DNA from 2 places in the Cloacibacterium caeni genome. Region 1 is predicted to be linked to the other one. Evidence: riboswitches for the same ligand, from Rfam matches in the RefSeq annotation. Region 1 holds a riboswitch; the other holds the start of a gene.
The links. A riboswitch is a leader RNA that binds a small molecule or an ion and turns the genes downstream of it on or off. The one in region 1 is predicted to bind S-adenosylmethionine.
Positions count from the first base shown of each region.

Region 1 (3,480 bases):
TCATTTTGATGGCGTTTTCACCAATTACAGCAATCTTTTTAGTTTTGGCAACGTTAATTGGCAATACATTTTTTTGATTTTTTAGCAATACAATTCCTTCTTCACCAATTTCTTTGGCAATCGCTCTATGTTCTTCAGAAGCAATGTTTCCAAAAGGTTTGTTTTTATTCATTGTGGTTAAGAAAGCCAATCTTAGGATTCTTCTTACTTTATCATCCAATTCTTTAGTTCCTACTTCACCAGACTTGATGAGTTTTAAATAAGGATGTGCCAAATAGTAATTGTCATAAGCATTGCTAGTTCCTTCCGAAAGTCCATTTGTCCAGCTTCCGAATTCCATGTCAAGACCATTCATAATGGCTTGTTTGGTATCATTTACAGCGCCCCAATCAGAAATCACTACTCCTTTAAAACCCCATTCTTTTTTCAGAATATCGTTTAATAAATATTGATTTTGACTTGCATACTGATTTTTGTACATATCATAAGCTCCCATGATAGACCAAGTGTCTCCTTCTTGTACAGCTGCTTTGAAGGCAGGTAAATAAATTTCGTACAGCGTTCTATCATCTACAATTACGTTGCTGGTATGTCTAAATTGTTCCTGATTATTAAGTGCATAATGTTTTACACAAGCAGCTACACCATTAGATTGAACCCCTTTAATGTATGGAACCACCATTTTAGAAGATAAAAATGGGTCTTCTCCCATATATTCGAAGTTTCTACCGTTTAATGGAGTTCTGTAAATATTTACACCAGGTCCTAATAGAATATCTTTTTTTCTATAACGAGCTTCTTCTCCAAGAGCTTTTCCGTAATTCCAAGACATTTTTTTGTTCCATGTTGCAGAGAGTGCAGTAAGCGCAGGATAAGCAATGATGGAGTCATTGGTCCAACCAGCTTGATCCCATTCATCCCATTTTACTTCAGGACGAATTCCGTGTGGTCCATCGGTAGTCCAAAATTCTGGAATTCCTAATCTTGGAACACCTGGTGAACTGAATTTTGACTGAGCATGAAGCATCGCTACTTTTTCTTCTAAAGTCATTTTAGAAAGTGCATCTTCTACTCTGACTTCTATAGGTTGCGAATCATCTAAATAAATTTGTGTCTTTTTTTCTTGTGCTTTTGCTTGAAAACTCATTAACGAGACTAAGCAAACAAGTGCAATTTTCTTGAACATAAGAATTAATTTTTGGTTCAGTAAAACTACAACTTTTTATTATTATCTCAAAATGAGATAATAAATTTTTCAAAAAACTTATCTTGAGATTAAAGATTTAAAAATAAAAATCAATAAATCACCTGTTAATCAGTTGGTTATGATTTGTTAAAATGAAAAAAATATTTTTTTTCTTCTAAAAATTTGGTTTTCTGTAAAACTTGTTTTTATATTTGCACCACGATAAACGTTCTTTATACACGCAACTTATTAAGAAAGGTGGAGGGAATTGACCCTGCGAAACCTTGGCAACCTGCTAACAGAAATGAGAGTAAGGTGCCAAATTCAACCCCGAAATTCGGGAAAGATAAGTCTGAAATCAGTTTAAAATAGTCATACACTATATCAAAAACTCTTTCGACTTGTCGGAAGAGTTTTTTTATGCTCTTTCGTCAAGAATTTTCTGCAAATAAGTTGCTCTAATATTTAACAATTAAAAAATTATTAAAAAAATGAGCAATTTAAAATTTGAAACGCTTCAACTTCACGCTGGTCAAGAAATCGACCCAACTACCAATTCTAGAGCGGTGCCGCTTTACCAAACTTCGTCTTATACCTTTAACAATGCAGAACATGCTGCCAATCTTTTTGGGTTAAAAGAATTTGGGAATATCTACACCAGACTCATGAATCCTACTACAGATGTATTCGAAAAACGTGTGGCTGCACTTCACGGTGGAGTAGCTGCTTTGGCTACCGCTTCTGGTCACGCTGCGCAATTTTTGGCAATTACCAATATTTTACAAGCAGGAGATAATTTTGTGAGTTCGCCTTATTTGTACGGAGGAAGTTATAATCAGTTCAAAGTTTCTTTCAAAAAATTAGGAATCGAAGCACAATTTGCTAAAGACGATGAGCCAGAAAGTTTTGAAGAACTCATTAACCAAAACACCAAAGCGATTTATTTAGAAACCATAGGAAACCCTACGTTGAACGTTGCGGATTTTGATGCAGTCGCTGCAGTGGCTAAAAAACATAATATTCCACTTATTGTAGATAATACTTTTGGAGCAGGTGGTTATTTGTTTAGACCGATTGAACATGGCGCAAATGTAGTGGTAGAATCTGCAACCAAATGGATTGGCGGTCACGGAACTTCTATTGGCGGAATCATCATAGATGGAGGAAATTTCGATTGGGGAAATGGTAAATTTCCACAGTTTTCTGAACCTTCAGATGGTTATCATGGATTGGTTTTCTCAGATGTTTTTGGAGTTAATGGACCTTTTGGAAATATTGCTTTTATCATCAAAGCCAGAGTAGAAGGTCTTAGAGATTTCGGGCCTACGATTTCTCCATTCAATTCATTTTTATTGCTTCAAGGTTTAGAAACATTATCGCTTAGAGTAGACAGAACCGTAGAAAATGCTCAGAAATTAGCGGAATTTTTAGAAAATCACCCTAAAGTTGAAAAAGTATTGTATCCAGGTTTGCCTAGTTTCCCAGATTATGAAAATGCCAAAAAATATTTGAAAAAAGGTTTCGGAGGGGTACTTAATTTTGAAATCAAAGGCGGAAAAGAAGCAGCGGTAAAATTCATCGATCATTTACAATTGATTTCGCATTTAGCAAACGTTGGAGATTCTAAAACGCTGATTATTAACCCTGCTTCTACTACACACGAACAACTTTCAGATGAAGAAAGATTAAAAGCAGGAATTACTCCGGGACAAATTAGATTAAGCGTAGGAATAGAACATATTGATGATATTATCGCAGATTTAGAGCAATCATTCTCTAAAATATAGAAATTGGAAGGCTGAAATCGGAAATTATCAATAGAATCGGGCTTTAGCCCGATTTCAAAAAATAAAAATTCAACTGGCTTTAGCCAAAACTTAAGATTAAAACAATCTTTTTTTAATATAAATTTGAAAATTTTGGAAAATTTTACGGCAGGAAGTTTTGCCCTAGAAAGTGGAACTGAAATAAAAAATGTAAACATTGCTTATCATATTTTTGGTGAATTAGCTCCAGAAAAAAAAGTGATTTGGATTTGTCATGCCTTAACTGCAAATTCAGATGTGCAAGATTGGTGGCCTAATTTCATTGGCAAAAATTTAACCTTAGACACCGAAAAATATACCATAGTTTGTGCCAATATTTTAGGTTCTTGCTACGGAACGAGTTTCCAAAAACAAGAAAAACCTCCATTAATCACCATTCGTGATATGGTAAAACTTCACCAAGAGTTAGCCAAATTTTTACAAATTTCTGAAATAGAATTGCTTCTAGGAGGTTCTCTCGGCGGAATG
Region 1 covers NZ_OU015319.1:2,120,169-2,123,648, reverse strand. Annotated here, with positions in the region: gene KKQ79_RS09830 (glycoside hydrolase family 3 C-terminal domain-containing protein) at 1-1,186, opposite strand, end outside; SAM riboswitch class I at 1,430-1,539, shown strand; gene KKQ79_RS09825 (O-acetylhomoserine aminocarboxypropyltransferase/cysteine synthase family protein) at 1,678-2,973, shown strand; gene KKQ79_RS09820 (homoserine O-acetyltransferase family protein) at 3,106-3,480, shown strand, end outside.

Region 2 (3,480 bases), 990 kb from region 1:
TTTTAGAAAAGGTTATTTATTTTTAGCTGAGGATTTCCAGACTTGAACTTTTGGTTCTTTTGTTTCAAGACAAAAGAACATTAAATCTGAAAAGCAGAGTTTATTTGTTGATGCTGTGGCTTCGTGAACTTCGTTCGCAGAACTTCAGTCTTTGCTCTGCCACCAAATCTTTTATTACACGGTGCCTGAGCGTAGTCGAAGGCACATTATTTCTATTGCATTAAAATCCGTGCACTCTATAGAACATCTCTGATGTTCCTTTGAGAACTCAAAAACGACATGATTTTACAAAATCTCCGTGAACTTTGTGTTATAAAAACTCCAAAACCAAACAGAAAAATTTCACCCTTTAGGGTCGGGGAAAAGAATTTTTCTCAACAAATACCTGAGCCTCCCGAAGGTAACACATTCCTAGACCTTCCCCAAAACATAGAACCCACCACCATTAAGAACAGAAGCCCTAAATAATAAGAATGCGAGAGCATATCCACATAATTGATTTTATTTTTACTGTAACCGATAATCAATAAAACCTGAGCGCCATAAGGAAGTAACCCTTGAACGATACACGCAAAAATATCAATCACAGAAGCCATCTTTCGGGCTGGAACTTCAAAACGTTCAGAAATAGGTCTCAACACTTTCCCAGAGATTAGAATCGACACCGTATTATTGGCAATACAGAGATTTACCAAACCTGTAATCAATCCTGCTCCCAATTGCGCAGATTTGGCAGAGCTAATCTTAGCTTCTATTTTGTTCAATAAATATTGAATTCCCCCTGCTTTTTCTACTAAGGCAGCTAAACCACCTGTAAGCAAAGACAAAAGGAAAATTTCGGTCATAGAAGTGAAGCCTTCATAACTGGCTTTGGCAAAACTCAACCACGTGAGATTCCCTTGCCACAAACCAATGGCTCCCGCTAAAAATATCCCGATGACCAACACCAGAAATACATCTAACCCTAAAAAGGCTAAAACCAAAACCACCAAATAGGGGAAAATAAGTTCCCAAGAAATGGGAGTTGGCGTATAGGCAATAGGTGCGACAGGATTGCTAAATCCTATAAAAAGTAAGATGACCACCGTTAATACTACTGCAGGGGCAGCCAAATAAAAATTGGTTCTGAACTTATCTTTCATGCTGCTGCCCAACGTTTGAGCTGCTGCAATGGTAGTATCAGAAATCACCGAAAGATTGTCGCCAAACATAGCACCACCCAAAAGACTTGCCCCAATTAGGTTAAGGTCTGCTCCACTTTTTTGAGCCAACTGTATTGCGATAGGCCCTAATGCGACAATAGCACCAACCGAGGTTCCAGAAGACAAGGAAAGGAATGAGGCCAAAAGGAAAATCCCTAGAGCATAATAATCAGCAGAGATATAGGTTAGCCCGATATTCACCACCGCATCTACACTGCCCGAAACTTGTGCTACCGTAGAAAAAGCGCCTGCCAATAGATAAATAATACACATGGTGAGTACACTGGATTCCCCACAACCGTGTAAGAAAGTTTTTATTTTTTCTTGATGAGGCAACCTAGACATGGCAAAGGCGGCAATAATACCGATACTCACGGCAATAGGCGATGGCAAGGCATAAAAATCTTGCAATACAATTCCGGCACCTAAAAATGTACCTACGAAAATTAAAAAAGGAAGTAAACTGAGAAAATTTGCTTTTGTATTGTTCATAAAATTTAAAAATTTAACACAGGAACTTTACAAAAGATAGACAACATTTTTTCCAAAAAGTTTGGCTTATCGCTTTAGCACCTTGCTTGTTGTTGCAGGTTGCTACCTCCCGTAGAGGTTCCTGATAATAGGCGGCAAAAGTAATCATTATCTCCCAACGAACCAAATACAATCTATCAATCGCCCTCATAGACCATCAACACAGCCTTTTAACTCCCTGATTTCTAAAAATTAAAGAATAAAAATTTCCTTTCCCGTTCCCGTTTTTATACCTCAAACTCTTGAAAATATTTAAAGAATCATAATGTTCAAATGCGATATTAAAAAAGAGACTGCCTAATTAGACAGTCTCTTAATCACTTTATTCAGTGTTACTAAACCATATCCAACAAATTGACCACATTAAATGCACCATTATTGAGAGGATATAGATTTCCATTTACTTCTTGTAGATATTCTATTACAAGTAAAAAGTATCGCTGTCCCTGCATAGTGAGAGGGCTTTCAAAACTCAAAACACCATTCAGCGTTGTGCCATAAGTTTTACCCGTAACTACATTACTTTCATGGGTTTCAAAATTCCCTCCCTCAAATCGGATAACACTTTCAATCAATCGGATATTGAAATCTGTAGCTGCAGCTGGAAACTTTAAACCTCTACCCAGTACTACATCTGTTAAAGTCAAAGTAGATGCTTCCATATCTAAGGTAAATCCATCAAATAGAACAGAACTCAACGAAGCTCTTGCATTAAAATCAAAACCTCTCATTACATCTACTCCTCCTTCTGTTCCTATTCCTATAGCAATACTCCTCTCACCTCTATCAGAAACAGTATCATTCCTTAGAACTTCATACAGTTTAGAAGTCAGTCTTGCCTGCATTTTAGAGTCTTTATACTTCTCTAGTAAATACCCAAAACTATTGCGCATGAGCTTATTAGATTTAGCTACTTCGCTAAATTCACTCATGTTTTCACGCGTTCTTGCAAAATTACTGTCATTCATAATTCTGCTTTTTTTCACTCCGCCAGCTCTTCTTACAAATGTTCCGTCTGCAGTTTTATAGAAAGAAAGACCATCTATTTGTCCTTCTATGGTTATTAAGCCGTTATATTTAGCCATAATTTGAAATTTTTAAATAAATTAATCAGAAAAAAGAAAAATTGGACTTCGCGAAAAAACAAGTTGTATTCTTTTCAAATAAAGCTATAAATAAAGCGCGCTAACTCTATCCTAGTAAATATTACTTGCCGATAAAATATCTTCCAAAAGATCTCTTTTCTACATCCTTACCCTAAGAATGCAAGACAAATGTAGAGGCTCTAAAAAAGATTTCCAAAACAAGAGTGCCGAAAAGAACCGAATTCAGCACATTTTGCCGAAAACAATACTTTTAGTCATAAAATCAACTTTTAGCGGAAAATGAAACTTTTAACTGAAATCTTAGTTTTTAGAGAATAGTCTTTTTTTTCAATCCTTAAAACCTTCCAAAGTATTAAAACAAACTACCAATTAAATTTAATCTCAAACTTTAATTGTAAAAAAAAGAGCCAAAAAAATGGATTTAAAACATTTTCTCGTAGGCAAAAATAAATTTATAAATAACTAAGTTTATCAAATCTAGAGACAGAAAAATCCCTACCAAGCTTACTTTGCTTGCCGAAATCAGGATTGTTTTTCTAAATCAGTGCCTTAGACTAGGACTCAACCACCCTTTATATTTATTTCTACTCTCGGTGATTGAGCACAGACCGAAGATCTGCGAACGAAGTTCATGAAATCAC
Region 2 covers NZ_OU015319.1:1,129,363-1,132,842, forward strand. Annotated here, with positions in the region: gene KKQ79_RS05180 (Na+/H+ antiporter NhaC family protein) at 375-1,694, opposite strand; SAM-I-IV-variant riboswitch at 1,731-1,827, opposite strand; gene KKQ79_RS05185 (hypothetical protein) at 2,069-2,818, opposite strand.
Region 2: another riboswitch for S-adenosylmethionine. It lies ahead of KKQ79_RS05180 (Na+/H+ antiporter NhaC family protein); the one in region 1 lies ahead of KKQ79_RS09825 (O-acetylhomoserine aminocarboxypropyltransferase/cysteine synthase family protein).